DNA from 3 places in the Actinoplanes derwentensis genome. Region 3 is predicted to be linked to each of the others. Evidence: riboswitches for the same ligand, from Rfam matches in the RefSeq annotation. Region 3 holds a riboswitch; each other region holds the start of a gene.

Region 1 (6,176 bases), 350 kb from region 3:
TTGCGCACCGGGTTCCTGCATCAGAAACAGAGCGAGGCCCAGTTCCGGCGTCGCGCCCAGACCGTCATCAACGAATCCACCGACGTCATCGCCGCGGAACTGCGTCAGATCACCGACCAGGTCGGCCAGATCCGTGTCGCTGCCGACGTCATCGACACGAGTATCACCACCACCGACACCGCCACCACCGCTGTCGTTGTGCAGGCCCGTCACGCCGAAGCCATGATCGGTTCGCTGGAGGAGAGTCTGCGCCGGGTCGCCGCCACCGCTGACCTGGTTACCGGGATCGCCGCCCAGACCCGGCTGCTGGCTCTCAATGCCACCATCGAGGCCGCCCGGGCCGGGACCCTCGGTGACGGCTTCACGGTCGTCGCCGACGAGGTCAAGCAGTTGGCTGACAACACCAGCCGCTCGACCGAGCAGATCCTCGCCACCATCGCCGATCTGGAACGCGACACTGCTGCGATGGCCGCCACCATCACCACCGTGATCGACGGCATCAGCGGCGTCGGTCATGCCACCGGCTCGTTGCGTACCGTCGCTGCCGATCAGGACACCCTCGTCGACCAGCTCTCGGCGAAGATGCGCGACGCGCTCACCCGCGTCGAAGAGATGTCCGACCTGGCCGCCCGTCTGGAACGTCGCCAACACGACCGGGTTGCCGCGATCAGTACAGCCACCCTCGCCGCCGCCGGTCGGACACCCGTCCCGGTCGCCCTCATCAACATCAGTTCTGGGGGTATGCGGTGTACGCCACCAGCTGGGCTGCCCCTCAACGAGGGGGACACCGTGACCGCCACCGTCGAACACGACGGCCGGCACATCACCACCCATGCCACCGTCGTCAACACCAGCAGCGGCGATCGTCCCGAGGCGGGTCTGCAGTTCCTGATTCCCGACGAAGACGCCGCCCAGCAGATGGCAGTCTTCGTCCAGCGTCTGCTGGACGACACCCATACCTGACACCCACGCCGGAGCACTTTCCGTCACTGCCGGTGGGGCTGGGTGTGGCGTTCGGACGAGGCCCGCACGGTCGCGGTGTCCTGGCACGGCTGTGGGTACCACTGGACCGTCCCGCGAGCGGTGGCGACGATGAGGACGACGAGGTGACCGATCTGCTGGCGGTGGTGAGGAGCGCTGACCGGACGGGTCAGAGGTTTTTGGTGAGATGGATGCTGTGGGGGTCGGGGCGGTAGTCGGCGAACGGTGGGCAGGTGACGAACCCGAAGCGGGTGTAGAGGGTGCGGGCCGGGGCGAAGAACGGGTCGGTGCCGGTTTCGAGGTAGAGGTCGGTGTAGCCGCGGTGGCGGGCTTCGGCGATCAGGTGGGTCAGTAGGGCTGAGGCGACGCCGCGGCGCTGGGCGGTTCGGGCGGTGCGCATGGATTTGATCTCGGCGGTGGTGGGGGTGAGTTGTTTCAGGGCGCCGCAGCCGAGGAGGTGGTCGCCGTCGTGCAGGGTCCAGAGGGTGATGCCGGTGCGGCGCAGGCCGTCGAGGTCGAGGGCGTGTTTGCTCTCGGGTGGGCTGATGCCGCGCATTTCGTCGACGTGTTCCTGGAGCAGGGCGGCGATGGCGGGTCCGGTCAGGTCGTCGACGGTGATGGTGTGTTGTGGCGCGGTCATGGGCCTATTGGTATCAGGCACTGGTTGCATACAAAGACAGTGAGGGCGCTGCCCTCACTGTCTTCATACGTCGCCGGTCACGCGGTGGTGGCGGGCTCCGGGGTTGCGATGGGCTGCCCGGTGCGGGTGGCCAGCTGGTTGAGCAGTCCTGCGAAGGTCAGTCCGAGGGCGGTCCAGAGGATGGTCTGGGTGCCGAGTGACGAGATCCGGAAGTTCCACAGCAGCGTCGCCGGGAAGTCGTCGGGGACCTCGTTGAAGGTGGGCAGCATCAGATAGGCGATGGTGACCACGATCAGGAACGCAATGGTGCCGGCGGTAGCACGGCGCCATTGGTGGGTCTGGGTGCGGGCGGCGAGGACGGCGGCCCAGACGGCTACCAGGCCGAGGATGAGGACGGCGAGGTAGGCGATGGTGCGCTGGTCGATGGTGTCGGGGTCGCCGACGGCGGGTGGGTTGGGCGGGTATTTCAGGTAGGGCACGAGAACGATGCCGGTGAGGGCGGCTGCGGCGAGGCCGAGAGCGGCCTGGGTGTCGCTGCCGGTGCGCAGCCGGCGCCGCAGGACGGTGTAGGCGGTGGCGAGGATGCCGCCGAGGGCCGCGCCGTAGAGGGCGGTGGCCAGGAGCAGGCCGACGGTGCTCTGGACGTCGCGTTCGACGAGGGCTTCTTCGTCGGCCTCACCGGGGGCGAGTGCCGGGGCGTTGGCTTCTTCGATGGCGATGGCGGCGTTGATGTGGGGTTCGCCGGCGACGTAGGCGAAGGTCCCGGCGAACAGTCCCGCGATCAGGCCGGCGAGTAGGCCGCGGAGCAGGAGCTGGATGTAGGTGGGGACGGGGGTGGTCAATGGCACGGGACACCGAGCAGGTGGCGGCCGTCGTGCATGAGTTCGTGCAGGTACATACCGCTTTGGGAGATGCCGCCCTGGTCGAAGGCGACGAGGTAGGCCAGGAGCAGCATGATGCCGGTGAATCCCGCGGCGGTGGCGAGGAGCCGGGTGGAGACCGTGGGTACGGCGAGGGGTTGTGCCTTGGGCATGGAGTGGTTCCTCCTTCGGGATGACGCGTCCCGATCGATGGGGCCTGCGGCGCGTGAGCGTCCTGACTCGCCTGCCCGTGACGGGGTTCGGCTTACAGTGGCGCGACCGCACCGGAGTCTCACCGGTTTTCCTCACTCGCCGCAGAATTGGCTGGCTTCAACTTAACGGCCGGGGTGGTGGCGGCACAACTGGTGGCCGGTAGCATCCACGCCGGTCGTCGGGGGTGTACCGGGGGTGGGTTTCGTGCGGTTGCCGGTTGCGGTGGTGGTGGGTTTCGTCGCGGGTGTGGTGGTGCCTGTGGTGGGGCCGGCGAGTGCGGCGCAGTGTCTGGGTGCGGGGGTGACGTCGCCGGGTGTTCCGGCGGAGTTGAAGGCGTATGCGCCGGCCCGGTTGGCGGGTCTGGCCACGGGTGCCGGTGTCCGGGTGGCGGTGATCGATTCCGGGGTGGCGCGGAACCCGCAGTTGACCGGCCGGGTGCTGGGTGGACGGGATTTTCTGCATGGTGCGGCGGATGCGCGGCAGGACTGTCCGGGGCACGGGACGGCGGTGGCGGGGATCATCGCGGGGCTGCCGGAGGCTGATTCCGGGGTGCAGGGTTTGGCGCCGGGGGCGACGATCGTGCCGGCGCGGGTCAGTGAGGATTCGGATCTGGACGATGCGGGGCAGGGGTCGTCGAGTGCGGCTGCTTTTGCGCAGGCGATCCGGTGGTCGGTGACCACGGCCAGGGCGAAGGTGATCAACATTTCGCTGGTGATGCCGGGTCAGGATGCGGGTGTGCGGGCGGCGGTCGCGGAGGCGGTCGCTGCGGACGTGGTGGTGGTGGCCGCTGCCGGTAACGGTGGTGTCGATGGTGGGGTGGCGTACCCGGCGGGTTATCCGGGGGTGATCGGTGTGGGTGCGGTGGCCGCTGACGGGTCGCTGGCTCAGTTCTCGCAGCCGGGTGAGCATGTGGATGTGGCGGCGTTCGGTGACGCGGTGACGGTGTTGTCGCCGGTGTCGGGTCATCGGGTGGTGCAGGGGACGAGTTTCGCGGCGCCGTTCGTGGCGGCGACGGCGGCGTTGTTGCGGGAGCGGTTTCCCCGTGACAGTGCGGCGGAGATCACGGACCGGTTGTTGCGGTCGGTGGATCCGGCTCCGGGTGGGGCGCGCAGTGCCGGGTACGGGTTCGGGCTGCTGAATCCGTATCGGGCGCTGACGGAGGAGGCGGGTCCGAAGGTGGCGGCGGTGGTGGCGGTGTCGCCGGTGCCGTTGGCGCGCCGGGGTGGTCCGGAGTGGGATCGGGCGGGTTTGTTCGCTGCCGGTGGTGCGGGTCTGGCGTTGTTGGCGGGTGTGGTGGCGGCGGTGGTCGGCCGGGGGCGGCGGCGTGGGTGGCACCCCGCTACTTCTGGGGAGTCCACGACTCATGATCGAATGCCGGGATGATGTGGGAGGTTGTCACCGAGGCGTTGGGCCGGTTGTATCCGCGGGAGCAGCCGTGGCATGTGTCGTATGTGGCCGGTGAGCATGTGCTGGAGGCCGGTTCGGTGTATCCGGCGGACGGGCATTGGCATTATGTGACGTACGGGCTGGGCCGGCGTTGGGGTGTGGAGTTGACGTTCCGGCTGGTGCGCGGGGCGGAGACGGATCCGCCGCAGTGGCCGTTCGTGACGCTGGAGCACATGGCGGGTTATGCGAACAGTCTGGCGGAGCCGCTGGAGGAGGGTCAGTGGGTGGATCTGGTGGGGCCGATCACGGGTTTCCCGTTCTCCGGTGGCCCGGATACCGGGTTGACGGTGCTGATTCTGACGGCGGATCCGGAGTTGGGTGATCGTTTTCTGCAGTTGGTCGGGGTGACCGAGGCGGAGGCGAACGGGGAGTCGGAGATCGCTGACGACCGGTTGATGGTGACTGATCCGGGCCGGGCCCGGCCGGTTCAGGAGTAGCCGATCGCGGGTGGCGTCACCCGGCCGGGTGCCTGGTTCACCTGGCCGGGATGTGTCGGGGTTTCTAGGCTGGGTCCATGTCTACTGAGATCAGTGATCTGCTCGGCAAGGCGGTTCCGGTGGTGACCGCGCTGGTGGCGCGGGTGCGTGACGAGCAGTTGCCGGCGGTGACGCCGTGTGCCGAGTTCACGGTGCGGGACCTGTTGTCGCATCTGTTCCAGGTGGTCCGCAACTTTCAGCTGGTGGCCGACCGTAAGGAGGTCGACTGGGGTGTGACCCCGGACAGCCTGGTGGGGGACTGGCGGGCGGACTTCGCGTCCGAGGCCCACCAGATGATCATTGCGTGGGCGGATCCGGCGGTCCTGGACGGGGTGTCGCCGGGGATGGGCCTGCCGCATCGCACTCTCGGGCTGATGATGGTGGTGGACTTGGTGGTGCACGGCTGGGACCTGTCCCGGGCCATCGGGCAGCCCTACCCTGTCGACGTGTCGCTGCTGCCGGCGGTGGCCGAGTTCCTGGACACGATGGGTGACATGGGCCGCAAGATGGGCGCGTTCGGCCCGGCGGTCCCGGTGCCGGCGGACGCCGACCGGCTCGCCCGGTTGATCGCGGGCACCGGCCGGGACCCGGCGTGGCAGCCGGCCTGACTTATCGCGACGGCAGTTCGAGATGTTCGCGCAGGGTGTTGCCGGTGTAGGCGGTGCGGTGGACGCCGCGGTCCTGCAACGCCGGCACCGGTTTGTCGACGACGTCCTCGATGGTGCCGGGCAGTAGCTGCGGCACGATGTTGAAATCGTCGACCGTGCCGGACCGCAGGTAGTGGGCCCATTCGGCGGCGACCTGCCCGGCCGTGCCGACGAACACGTTGCGCCGGGGCTGGACGTCCACGACGAGGTCCCGGATCGACAGCCCGCGGTCGCGCCATTGGGCGCTGCGCTCGAGTTTGCCGGTGCGGTGTTCGATGGACAGCGTGCCCCGGGACGGGTCGAGTTCGCCGTCGGCGGGTTCGATGTCGGGCAGCGGGCCGTCCGGGTCGTACCCGGACAGGTCCTTGCCCCAGTGCTGTTCCAGGAACGCGATCGCCCGGGGTCCGGTGATCTGCTCCCGCACGATCCAGTGGGCCTTGTCCCGGTCGTGGGCAGGTCCGCGCCGGTGACAGCGTGCAGGAGCACCCCCGTCCACCACTCCCGCCAGTCGGCCGGTGACGCCGGGGGGTGTCCGCGCCGCCTCCGCCCGGCGCCCGCGCGACGGCCGGTACCGGCCGCCCACCTCGCGGGGTGGCCACGGGGCTTTACGGAGGCGTACCAGAAATGGGGTTTCGGTGTCGGTGAGACAAACCGCAAGATCAACGGCGGTTTTGGGTACGGGGAAGGTGGTGCGTTTCGGGCGCGGTGTGCTGCTTCAGGGGGTGATCCGGGCCAGGGCGCCGGACTCCAGGGCCGCCCACAGTGCCCCGTCCGGGCCTGCCGTGATGCCGTGCGGTTCCGACCCCGGGGCCGGTAGGTCCTGGCCGGTGATCACGCCGTCGGTGGTGATCGAACCGATCCGGTTGCCGGCCCACTCGGTGAACCACAGCCGCCCGTCGGGGCCGGCGGTGAC
Region 2 (6,176 bases), 620 kb from region 3:
AGTCGAGCGTCTACGGCACCACCGGAGCACTGCCGGTCCGGTCGTGGATCGACGAACTGCACCGGTCACTGCACCTGGGTGACGTCGGCCGCTACTACAGCGAACTCGCGGCGTCGTGGCTGTGGGTGGTCACCCTCGGGGGAGTGGCGATGTGGCTGGGGCGGGTCCGGCGTACCGGCAAGAAGCCGTTGACCGGAAGAGCCCGCACCCGGACCTGGCACGGACTGCTCGGGCTGTGGATGGCCGCCGGTTTCCTGGCACTCTCCGCGACCGGCCTGACCTGGTCCACCTTCGCCGGGGAGAACGTCACCCAACTCCGCGAACAACTCGACTGGTCGACACCCTCGGTGAGCACCACCGTCGTCGCCGCGCCGGTCGTCACCGGCGGTGAGCACTCCTCGCACGGCGGCGGGACACCTGCCGACACCGGGACCGTCGACGTCACCACGATCGACGCGGTGTGGGCCGCCGCCCATGCCGCCGAGGTGGACTCGGACCAGGTGGAGATCGGCCTGCCCAAGGGCGAGGGCCGCACCTGGACGGTGACCGAGGTGCACCGGGCCTACCCGACGTCGGTCGACGTGGCCGCCGTCGACCCGGTGACGTTGCAGGTCACCGACGTGGTGCGGTTCGCCGACTACCCGTTCATGGCCAAGATGGCCCGCTGGGGCGTCGACCTGCACATGGGCACGATGTTCGGCCTGGTCAACCAGATCGCCCTCACGGTGCTGGCTCTCGGCCTGGCCGCGATGATCGTTCTCGGTTACCGGATGTGGTGGCAGCGCCGTCCGGTGCGGGGCTCCCGGAGTCTGTTCGGCGGTCCGGCGCCCGCGCGCGGGGCCTGGCTGAAACTGCCCGCCTGGCTGATCGTCGTGGGCGTCCCGCTGGTTTTCGCGGTCTCCTGGTTCCTTCCGCTGTTCGGCATCCCGCTGCTGGTGTTCCTGCTGGTGGACATCGCGATCGGCGCTTTCACCCGACCCGTGCCACCGGTTCCGGTCTCCGCGGAGTCCGCCCGTTCAGAACCGGTCACTACGGCCTGAACAGGCTCTCCATCAGCCCCGGTGGCACCTGCGACCATCGGGGCCGGCGGTCCTTGTCGATGATCTGCGCCCGGATTCCCTCGGCCAGATCCGGCAGCCGCAACAGCGCTGCCGACAGCCGGTACTCCTGATCGAGTGCCGCCCGCAGATCCGGCAACCCGGCCGCCGTTCGCAGTGAACGCAACGTGACGGCCAGGGATGTCGGTGACTTGCCGTCGATCTGTTTCGCCGCAGCCCGGGCGGCCTCGACCGGATGCGCGGCGAGCCGTTCGCGGATCACCGCGAGATCGTCACCGGCATAACATTCGTCGATCCATTCCCGGGCCTCGCCGAGTTCCCCCACGGGCCGGTCACCGGGTGTCACCGCGACCCCTTCTTTCCAATCCGCGATCAGGTACGGGAGACGCTCGGAGCGGACGAGACAGTCGGCCAGCCCCACCGTGATCGCGTCGCCCGCCCCGATCGTCGTGCCGGTCAGCGCCAGATGGGTGCCCAGCTCACCCGGCGCCCGCGACAGCAGCCACGAGCCGCCCACGTCCGGGTGGAAACCGATACCCACCTCGGGCATGGCCAGCCGGGACCGTTCGGTGACGATCCGCAGTGACGCGTGGGCGGACACCCCGATCCCGCCGCCCATCACCAGCCCGTCCATCCAGGCGACGATCGGTTTCGGATATCCGGCGATGGCGGCGTTGAGGTCGTACTCCCGGGCCCAGAACTCCAGCGACCCGGTGCCCCCGGAAACCGCGTCCGCGTGCATGGCCCGCAGATCCCCACCGGCGCAGAGACCACGCTCCCCGGCCCCGGTGATCAGCACCGTCCGCACCCGGTCGTCGGACTCCCATTCCCGCAGCACGTCAGCGACGAGTCCGACCATCTCGGCGGTCAGTGCGTTGATGGCTTCCGGCCGGTTCAGGATCACCTGGCCGAGCTGACCTTCCACGATCGTGAGCACGGGCGACGTACACAAATGATGTCCTTCGGTCATTTCTGGGGCGGGACCGGCGCGACCGGGCGGATCGCGGTGAACTGGTGATGTTCGTAGCGGGTGGCGGCGAGCAGCAGCAACCATTCGTCGCAGCCCTGCCACGGGTGGATGTCGGCGGCACCGCCGCGCACCACCCGGGGACCGTCACCGGTGCGGGGCCGGGCATCGTCCGGGGCGCCCGTGAAGCCAGGGATCCACACGTCGGCGCAGATCTCGTTCGCTGAGCCCATGGCGGCCAGTCCGAACGCGTTCTCGGCGTCGGCTGTCCGCAACTCATCCCTGAAATCGTGGAGCACTTGCTCCTCGCCGGGCTTGCCGTCGCCACGGAAGGTCAGAGTGGTGGTGCCGCCCCGGGCCGCGTACTCCCACTCGGCCTCGCTGGGCAGCCGGAACGGCAGTTCAGCAAGTAGGTCATCCAGGTCGTCCTCGAGCCGGGCCGTGCCGGATTCCGCGTCGGTGTAGTCGTCCTCATATTCGGGCAGCCAGTGCCGAACCTGAGCGACCGTCAACGGGTGCCGGGCGATCAGGAACGGCGCGACGTGCACGTCACGGACCGGCTGGGCCTCTGCGGCGCCGGCGAAGAACGACGTGAGGTCGTCCTCGGCGCCGCCACTGCGCTCGATCGCGCGTACCGCCGCCAGTTCGTTCTCGGACAAGCCCATCCGGAACGTCCCGCCCGGCACCTCCCGGAAGACGACGCCGGAGGGGGTGTGCCGCCAGGCCGGCCGGTCGGCCACGATCTCCTCGGTCCACATGGCGCCGAACGTTAGCAGCGCTTGACCCGCGACCGGAGAATGGCTTGGTCAGCGAATCGCCGATGCCGGGGGAGGCGCGGGGTGGAACAGCGCGGCCGGGGCCGGTGTCCGGTCTGTGGACGGATCGCCGGAATCACCGCCGAGGGGCGGGTCGCGCGGCATGACGGCACGATCCGGGCCTATGCCCCGCCTCAGGAGTGTCCGGGTGGTGGACGGCTGCCGCAGGATGATCCACCCGACTAGTTGATCTCTGTCGGGTGACGTGTTGAACACACCATGTTGGGTTATGACTTTCTGGCCTGACCTAGATATGGTGTTCCACGCAGCTGGTTCGGCCGGGCCCTCACGGGTCCGTCCGAGGCAACAGGGAACCCGGTGCAAGGCCGGGACTGCCCCGCAGCGGTGAGTGGGAACGACAACCGTCAGGTAAGCACTGGGCCCGTCCCGGGCCTGGGAAGCGACGGTCGGTAGGTGGCTCTGGCGACAAGCCGGAGCCGTGCCCACGAGTCCGAAGACCTGCCAGCGTGCCGTGCATCGCGGTGATGTGCGGCGGTTGAAGGCCGCGTGGGACGGCTGACGCCGAGCGTCCGCGTGGCCGTGTGCCCGTGGACGGCTGGTGTCTGTCCTCCACGCGTCGGGCTCGCGAGGGAGGAGTGGGCATGACGCTCACCACCAAGGTCACCAGTGTGCCGGAGCAGCGGCGGCATGTGATGCAGGTGCGTAAGAGAAACGGCGATCTGGAGCCGGTCGACGTCAACAAGATCGTCAAAGCGGTCGAGTTGTGGGTCGCCGATCTGGACGAGGTCGACCCGCTGCGGGTGGCGACCAAGACGATCAGTGGCCTGTACGACGGCGCGACCACCGCTGAGCTGGACAAGCTGTCGATCCAGACGGCTGCCGAGCTGATCGGTGAGGAGCCGCAGTACTCGAAGCTGGCGGCCCGGCTGCTGGCGGCGTACGTCGACAAGGAGGTCCGCCTCCAGGGCGTCGCGAGCTTCAGCCAGTCGATCCGGTACGCCCACTCCGAAGGCCTGATCGGCGACGAGACCGCCGCGTTCGTGGCCGCGAACGCCCGCAAGCTCGACGACGCCATCGACCCGGCCGGTGACCTGCGCTTCGAATATTTCGGGCTGCGCACCGTCGCGGACCGTTACCTGCTGCGCCACCCGACCGAGCGTCTGGTCGTGGAGACCCCGCAGTACTGGCTGCTGCGGGTCGCCTGTGGCCTGTCCAAGGACGCCCGTGAGGCGATCGGCTTCTACCGGCTGATGTCGTCGCTGGCGTACCTGCCCAGCTCACCGACCCTGTTCAACTCGGGCACCCGGCACACCCAGATGTCGTCGTGTTTCCTGGTCGACTCGCCGAAGGACGAGCTGGACTCGATCTACGAGCGGTACCACCAGGTCGCGAAGCTGTCGAAGTTCTCCGGCGGCATCGGTATCGCCTGGTCGCGGGTCCGCGGCCGGGGCGCGCTGATCCGGGGCACCAACGGCAAGTCCAACGGCATCGTCCCGTTCCTGAAGACCCTCGACGCCGGGGTGGCGGCGGTCAACCAGGGCGGCCGGCGCAAGGGCGCGGCCTGCGTGTACCTGGAGCCGTGGCACCCGGACATCGAGGAGTTCCTGGAACTGCGCGACAACACCGGTGAGGAGTCGCGCCGCACCCACAACCTGAACCTGGCGAACTGGATCCCGGACGAGTTCATGCGCCGCGTCGAGGCCGACGGCGACTGGTCGCTGATCGACCCGTCCGAGGCCCCGGAGTTGCCCGACCTGTTCGGGGAGGCGTTCGACGACGCTTACCGGGCCGCGGAGAAGAAAGCGGTCAAGACCGTCAAGGCCCGCGACTTGTACGGCCGGATGATGCGCACGCTGGCACAGACCGGCAACGGCTGGATGACGTTCAAGGACCGCTCGAACGCGCTGTCGAACCAGACCGGCGAGCCCGGCAACACCATCCACCTGTCGAACCTTTGCACCGAGATCCTCGAGGTCAACAACGACGACGAGACCGCCGTCTGCAACCTCGGCTCGGTCAACCTGGGCGCACACGTCACCGCTGACGGTGTCGACTGGGAGAAGCTGCGCGAGACGGTGCGCACGGCCGTGGTCTACCTGGACCGGGTCATCGACATCAACTACTACCCGTCCGACCAGGCCGCCGCGTCGAACCCGCGCTGGCGTCCGGTCGGCCTCGGGCTGATGGGTCTGCAGGACGCGTTCTTCACGCTGCGGCTCCCGTTCGATTCGGCCGAGGCCCGCGAGCTCTCCACCCGCGTACAGGAAGAGATCTTCCTTACCGCTCTTGAGGTCTCGGTCGATCTGGCGACGAAGTTCGGCCCGCACCCGGCCTACTCCGAGACGCGTGCCGCCAAGGGTGACCTGCACCACGAGCTGTGGGGTGCCGACCCGGCGCAGGCTTCGCGCTGGGCCGAGGTGAAGGAGCGGATCGCCGAGCACGGGCTGCGTAACTCGCTGCTGATCGCGATCGCGCCGACCGCCACCATCGCGTCGATCGCCGGTGCCTACGAGTGCATCGAGCCGCAGGTGTCCAACCTGTTCAAGCGCGAGACGATGTCCGGTGAGTTCCTGCAGATCAACACCTATCTGGTACGCGAACTCAAGTCCCGCGGCCTGTGGACCGCGCCGATCCGTGAGGCGATCAAACGGGCCGAGGGTTCCGTGCAGGGCATCAACGAGCTGCCCGCCGAGGTGCGCGAACTGTTCCGGACCGCGTGGGAACTGCCGCAGAAGGCGCTGATCGAGCTGGCGGCGGCACGTGCCCCGTACATCGACCAGTCGCAGTCGCTGAACCTGTTCATGGCCGCGCCGACCATCAACAAGGTCTCGTCGATGTACCTGTACGCGTGGAAGGCCGGCCTGAAGACGTCGTACTACCTGCGCTCCCGCCCGGCCACCCGGATCCAGCAGGCCACCGTCACGGTCGCGCCCGTCACGGTCGCGCCCGTCACGGTCGCGCCCGCCGCGGTCGCACCGGTCGCGGCCGTGGTCCCCGCGCAGACCACCACCACACCGAGCGTGAACCTGCTCGGCAACCTCGGCGGCGAGCTCGCCGCTTCCCTTGAGAACCCCGACATCTGTGAGGCATGCCAGTAATGCTGCTCGACCCCGGTATGGACCTGACCCTGCGGCCGATGAAGTACCCGCACTTCTTCGACCGTTTCAAGGACGCCATCAAGAACACCTGGACGGTCGAGGAGGTCGACCTGCACTCCGACCTCGCCGACCTCGCCAAGCTGTCGCCCGCCGAACAGCACCTGGTGTCCCGGCTGGTCGCGTTCTTCGCCACCGGTGACACCATCGTGGCGAACAACCTGGTGCTCAACCTGTACCAGCACGTCAACTCGCCGGAAGGCCGGCTCTACCTGTCGCG
Region 3 (6,176 bases):
CGTCCTCGTACCCGATCGACGCGATCTACCCGTTCTGGGACGACCTCGTCGTCGACGACGAGGCGGGCATCTACTTCGGCACCACCGAGGTGGACGGGGTGGCCGCTCAGGTGGTCGAGTGGCGCGATGTCGCCTTCTACAGTGACCGGACCGCTCGGGTCAGCTTCTCGGTCACCTTGATCGCCGACGGCCGGATCCAGATCGGCTACGGCGACGGCGTCGGCGGCGACAACCCGCTGACCCAGGGTTCATCGGCGACGGTCGGGGTGGAGAGCCTGAACCGCAACCCCGCGATCCAGCACTCGTTCAACCAGACCGTCCTGAAAACCGGCCTGGGGCTGGAGTACAGCCTTCCCGCAGCGGGCACGGTCGAAGGAACGGTCACCGACCGCAACGACGGCAAGCCGATCGTGGGCGCGATCGTCACGCTCGGCGAGCGGGTCATCACGACCGACGTGAAGGGCCGGTGGAAGGCCCAGGCGCTGGTCGGCGAGAACACCGTGCAGGTCTCGGCACCGAACTACGTCACCACCGGCCACGCGGTGACCATCGCCGAGAAGGATCAGGCCGAGGTGCGGAACACGGCACTGACCACCGGCATCGCCACCGTCACCAGCGGGAACCTCGACTGGCTCCTCGACGCGGGCCGCAAGGCGACGGCCGAGGTGACCGTCACCAACAGCGGCTCCGCCCCGCTAGAGGTGCGGATCAGCGAGACCACCGACCTTCCGTGGCTGACCCTCACAGGCACGGCCGCGACCGGCCCGGTCAGCCTCCCGGCTGGCACGTCCACCACGGTCACGGTGACGGCCGACAACACCGGCATCAAACCCGGCGTACTGTCCGGGGAGCTGCTCGTGGCGTCGAACGCCGGCAAGGGCGAGACCCAGCTCAAGCCGGTCCGCCTGGCGACGTCGGCCTACGGCAAGAACGTCGACGCCGGCGGCCCTGGACACGTCGGCACCGGCGGCGTCGTCTGGTCGCCTGACCAGGCGCTCGGCTCGCGCTCCTGGGGCTACGTGGGCGGCAAAGCGCGCACCACCAAGGCCGCCATCGCCGGTACCGAGGACGACGCGTTGTTCCGCACCCAGCGGACCGGCGAGACGTTCAGCTACGTGTTCAAGAACGCCCCGGCCGGGACCTACCGGATCGACCTCGACTTCGCCGAGTTCGAGAAGCTCAAGCCCGGCAAGCGAGCCTTCGACGTGCTGGCCGACGGCAAGGTCGTGCTCTACGACCACGACGTGCAGGCGAAGGTCGGCACCCTGACCGCAGACACGAACAAGGTGACCGTCAAACACACCGCCGGCGACCTGACAATCGTGTTCACCCGCGAGAAGGACGAGGCCGACCCGATCCTCAACGCCCTGAAGATCCAGGAGGACCCCCGCCTCTGACCCGACCCACCCAGTGATCAGGCCTCCCCGACGAAGTCGTCGGGGAGGCCTGATCACTGCCGGAGAGACAAGAGCCTTCAGAACCTGGAGGGTGTACTCCACGTCGCGGTCGATACGTTCGAACAGGAGGCCCGCGGATGACTCGAACCGCGGGAAGAGACCGGGCTCGACGGTGATCTAGATTGGCCCTCGGTCGACACACAGGGGATGACATTGACGGTTCTCGGCTGCCGGACCTGCGGATCGGCTCTGACGGTTCCGGTGTCGAGGGTGGCGCTTCCGGTTCACGCGCGTCAGAAGTACCACAACGGGCCGGGTTCGATCGACCCGCCTCTGGAGCCTGGCACCTTCGCGGTGGATCCGCTGCCCTTCGGTTCGCCGCAGCGACGGTGGGCCGAACTCGAAGCCGGTGAGGCCGAGATGCTCGGCTGGTACGCGCCGAGGTTCAATGTCTCCGACGGGCCGGCCGACTGGGTGCTGCTGGCTCCGGGTGATGTCCGCGGCGCCGTCATCGACCCGGCCCTGCTGAGCGAATACGGGTGCTGCGGCCTGGACGGCAGCGAACCCAACATGGTCTGCGTCACCTGCGGCACCCCGGTGGCTCTCCGGATCGACGACTGCGGAAGACGGCAGGAGGTGTGGCTGGACCCTCGGACGACCCGAGCCGTCGACGACGGACCCGGCCCCTACCCGGTGCTCGGCTGGACGGAACTGATCGATGAGCGGCCCGGCATTGCGCCGACCGAACCGAACGGCTTCTGGCACCCGGTGTGGGAGCCCGCCGTGGCCTCGGCACTGGCGCATCTGCTGGCCGCCTCGGACGGCGACCCGATCCTGATCGCGGATCAGCGGGTCGCCGTGATCTTCCGGCCCGTCCTCGACCGTCTCATCGGGCCGGCCGGCGCCCGGCCGGAGCGCACCTTGGTCCTGGCCGGCCCCGGCCTTCCGGCCGCCGTCGGTGACCTCGCCCTCGTCCCGGTACATCCACAGACCGGCGACCGCTGGCCGGTGAACGCGCCGGTGAAACCGGTCCCGCTGGCCTGGGACGCCTGGCACAATCTCGCGTTCCACCGCGACCCGAAACCGGTCGGACGGTCAGTCCCGATTCTGCCCGAGGCACTGCCGGCCCAGATCCCCGGTCAACGGCTCCTACCGGACAGCCCGACCTTTCTCAGAGTTCTGGCCCGGCTGCCCGAGGTCAGACAGCCGTGGCTCCGTGCCCTCTACGAACGGGGCCATCCCTACTACCACTACTGCAGCTTCATCGATGTCGTGCCGACGATTCCGGGCGCGGTAACCTGACCGGTGGTGTTGGTTCGCCCTGTCCGCCAGACGGGGTGTCGTAAGAGGGAACCCGGTGCGATACCGGGACTGCCCCGCAGCGGTGAGTGGGAACGACCGCCGTCATCAAGCACTGGGCCGCGCACGCGGTCTGGGAAGCGACGGCCAGTAGGTGGCTCCGCGTCAAGCGAAGCCGTGCCCGCGAGTCCGAAGACCTGCCAGCACCGCGTACGCCGGACGGTGTGCGCCGCCGGCGGTCTCTCGGGAGGACCAGGGGTGAGAACCCTTCCTTCTCGGTGTGCCCGTCGGCCACTTCGAGGGAAGAGGACCCATCCGTGAGCAGCACTTTCGGTCAGAGCACGGTGCTCGGCTATCCGCGTATCGGTGCCAACCGTGAGCTGAAGAAGGCCGTCGAGTCGTATTGGGCGGGCCGCATCGGCGCCGCCGCACTGGCGGACACCGCCGCCGAACTGCGCGCCGAGGTGTGGCAGCAGTTGCGCAACGCCCGCCTGGACGGCATCCCGTCGAACACGTTCTCCTACTACGACCACGTCCTGGACACCGCCGTCGCGGTCGGCGCGGTTCCGGCCCGGTTCACCCGGCTGGGCCTGTCCGCCTTGGACACCTATTTCGCGATGGCGCGCGGTGTCGACGCCGAACCGGCTCTGGAACTGACAAAGTGGTTCGCCACCAACTACCACTATCTGGTTCCCGAGATCGACGGTGAGACGACCTTCACCCCCAACCCCACCAAGCCGCTTGCCGAGTACGAGGAAGCGCAGCGCCTGGGCATCACGACCCGTCCGGTGCTCGTGGGCCCGGCGACGTTCCTGCTGCTGGCGAAGGGTGCCGACCCGTTCGCCAGGCTCGACGAACTGGTCGAGGTGTACGCCACCATCCTGAACGTGCTCGCCGACGCGGGCGTCGAATGGGTGCAGCTCGACGAACCGGCCTACGTCGCCGACCGCACCCCGGCCGAGATCGACGGGCTGCGCCGCGCCTACACCCGCCTCGGTGAGCTGGCGAAACGGCCGCGGATCCTGGTGGCCACCTACTTCGTCGAGATCGGCGACGCGCTACCGGCCCTGTTGGACACCCCGGTCGAGGCGATCGGTCTGGACCTGGTCGCCGGCCCGGGCAACGTGCGCCGTCTCGCCGCGGCCGGCCCGCTGGGTGGCCGGACGATCGTGGCGGGGCTGGTCGACGGGCACAACATCTGGCGTACCGATCTGCGTGCCGCCATCACCGTCGGCGCCACCGTCACCGCGCTAGCCGATCACGTCGCCGTGTCCACGTCGTGTTCGCTGTTGCACGTGCCAGTCGACCTGTCGGTGGAGACGCGGCTCGCCCCGGAGCTGTTCGAACGGCTGGCGTTCGCCCGGCAGAAGGTCGACGAGGTGGTGCTGCTCGGCAAAGCGCTGCGCGATGGCACGGCTCATGTTCCCGTACCGCCGCAGTCTGCTCCGGAAGCCTGGCACAACGGTGACGTGCGCGCCCGCCTCGCCGCGCTGACCCCCGCCGACCGGGAGCGCGGCGCCTACCCGGACCGCGCCGACGCGCAGCAGGCGCGCCTGAATCTGCCGGAACTGCCGACGACCACGATCGGTTCGTTCCCGCAGACCGCGGCACTGCGGCGGGCCCGCGCCGACCTGCGGACCGGAACCATCGACGACTCCACCTACGCCGCGCTGATGCGAGCCGAGGTCGAGCGGGTGATCCGGCTGCAGGAGGAGTTGGGCCTGGACGTGCTGGTGCACGGCGAACCGGAACGCAACGACATGGTGCAGTACTTCGGCGAACAACTCGACGGCTTCGCCGCCACCGACCACGGCTGGGTCCAGTCGTACGGTTCCCGCTGCGTGCGCCCGCCGGTCATCCACGGTGACGTGTCCCGCAAGGCCCCGATGACGGTGGCCTGGTCCACGTACGCCCAGTCGCTGACGGCGAAGCCGGTCAAGGGCATGCTCACCGGCCCGGTCACCATTTTGGCCTGGTCGTTCGTCCGCACCGACCAGCCGCTGCCGGACACCGCCGACCAGGTCGCGCTGGCTCTGCGTGACGAGACGGTGGACTTGGAGGCCGCCGGGATCACGGTGATCCAGGTCGACGAACCGGCCCTGCGGGAGACCCTGCCGCTGCGCCGCGCCGACCAGAAGGCCTACCTGGACTGGGCGGTCGGCGCGTTCCGCCTGGCCACCAGCGGTGTCACCGACGCCACCCAGATCCACACCCACCTGTGCTATTCCGAGTTCGGCGAGGTGATCGGCGCGATCGACGCCCTCGACGCGGACGTGACGAGCATCGAGGCGTCCCGTTCCAAGATGGAGGTGCTCGACGACCTGGCCACCATCGGCTACCGCCGCGGCGTCGGCCCAGGCGTGTGGGACATCCACTCGCCGCGCGTGCCGTCCCAGCAGGAGGTCGTCGCGTCGTTGCGGCTCGCGGCCGAGGCGGTTCCGGCGCGCCGCCTGTGGGTGAACCCGGACTGCGGCTTGAAGACCCGCGGGTACGAGGAGACCGAGGCGTCCCTGCGTCACCTGGTAGCGGCGGCCGCTGAACTGCGCTAGCCCTCTGCGCGGGTGGAGGGTTCGGGCGCCCGAACCCTCCTAACCCGGCCGCCGGGTGTTCAGCACGCAGTCGCCGCAGGTGCCGCCGCCGGGGATGCGGTAGTAGAGGCAGCAGTTGTTGCGGGCCAGGTACCAGCGGGCCCGCGCCGGATCGGGCCGGGTCAGGGTGGCGGTTCCCCGCAGTGGCGGCAGTTCGAGACACCCGGTGACCAGGGTCGCGGCGGTTTCGGCGGCGCCCGGCATCGCGTCGGCGATCATGCCCGCCGCACCGCCCAGCGCCGAGGCGACATTGCCCCACAGCACCTGCGGCGACAGCCGGAACCGCTCACGGAAGACGTCGAGCACCGGCTCGACCAGACCCCGGATCGCGGTACGCGAGAAGAGTTCGGCTGTGCCGGGCCCGCTGTCGAGTCCGTGCCAGGCGATCGGAATCGGTCCCGCCTCGACCTGCCGCCACCACAGCCGTTCCACGTCGGCGATCGGCAGGACGCCGCCGGTGGCCACCGCCCCGAGCAGCGGTGACAGCAGCCGCGACGCGAGCCCGAGGAAGATGATCGACGCCGCGGCCCGCTCGTCGATGTCCGCGTGGTCCAGCCCGCCGAGCCCGGCCAGGGTCCGCCGCCCGATCCGAACCCGCTGGGCGATCACGTCAGGGTCGAGCAGTTCCCGCACCGGCCGCCAGCCGGGTTCACCGTCGTAGGGTTCCCACGCGAAGTAGGGGCCGAGCCGGGCCGCCGCTTCCAGAGCCGCCCCGGTCACGCCGCGACCGTTCCGGCCATCCTGTTTTCGAAGGGTCACGCCGCGACCAGCCCGGCGACTGCCGCCACCGCGTCGGCGAGGTGTGGGCACGCCCGGCCTCGTCCGGCTTCGACGACGGCCGGCCGCCACGCCGGGTCACCGATGCAGGGTGCGAGGATTTCCGCCGGCATCG

The links. Region 3 has a riboswitch for cobalamin ahead of metE (5-methyltetrahydropteroyltriglutamate--homocysteine S-methyltransferase). Riboswitches for the same ligand answer to the same signal wherever they lie in the genome.
Region 1: it holds a riboswitch for cobalamin, as region 3 does, so the genes downstream of both, BLU81_RS10665 (CbtB domain-containing protein) here and metE (5-methyltetrahydropteroyltriglutamate--homocysteine S-methyltransferase) in region 3, are expected to answer to the same signal.
Region 2: it holds a riboswitch for cobalamin, as region 3 does, so the genes downstream of both, BLU81_RS05860 (ribonucleoside-diphosphate reductase subunit alpha) here and metE (5-methyltetrahydropteroyltriglutamate--homocysteine S-methyltransferase) in region 3, are expected to answer to the same signal.

What each region holds. Positions count from the first base shown of each region.
Region 1 covers NZ_LT629758.1:2,294,241-2,300,416, reverse strand. The annotation lists gene BLU81_RS10680 (methyl-accepting chemotaxis protein) at 1-963, shown strand, start outside; gene BLU81_RS10675 (GNAT family N-acetyltransferase) at 1,151-1,621, opposite strand; gene BLU81_RS10670 (CbtA family protein) at 1,699-2,469, opposite strand; gene BLU81_RS10665 (CbtB domain-containing protein) at 2,460-2,654, opposite strand; cobalamin riboswitch at 2,690-2,809, opposite strand; gene BLU81_RS51485 (S8 family serine peptidase) at 2,899-4,077, shown strand; gene BLU81_RS10655 (suppressor of fused domain protein) at 4,074-4,577, shown strand; gene BLU81_RS10650 (TIGR03086 family metal-binding protein) at 4,655-5,224, shown strand; gene BLU81_RS10645 (LLM class oxidoreductase) at 5,226-5,687, opposite strand; gene BLU81_RS10640 (Vgb family protein) at 5,979-6,176, opposite strand, start outside.
Region 2 covers NZ_LT629758.1:1,326,052-1,332,227, forward strand. The annotation lists gene BLU81_RS05845 (PepSY-associated TM helix domain-containing protein) at 1-1,040, shown strand, start outside; gene BLU81_RS05850 (enoyl-CoA hydratase/isomerase family protein) at 1,030-2,010, opposite strand; gene BLU81_RS05855 (formylglycine-generating enzyme family protein) at 2,025-2,783, opposite strand; cobalamin riboswitch at 3,094-3,321, shown strand; gene BLU81_RS05860 (ribonucleoside-diphosphate reductase subunit alpha) at 3,443-5,899, shown strand; gene BLU81_RS05865 (ribonucleotide-diphosphate reductase subunit beta) at 5,899-6,176, shown strand, end outside.
Region 3 covers NZ_LT629758.1:1,946,315-1,952,490, reverse strand. The annotation lists gene BLU81_RS08950 (S8 family serine peptidase) at 1-1,397, shown strand, start outside; gene BLU81_RS08945 (hypothetical protein) at 1,611-2,699, shown strand; cobalamin riboswitch at 2,693-2,915, shown strand; gene metE (5-methyltetrahydropteroyltriglutamate--homocysteine S-methyltransferase) at 3,014-5,245, shown strand; gene BLU81_RS08935 ((2Fe-2S)-binding protein) at 5,285-6,004, opposite strand; gene BLU81_RS08930 (MerR family transcriptional regulator) at 6,040-6,176, opposite strand, start outside.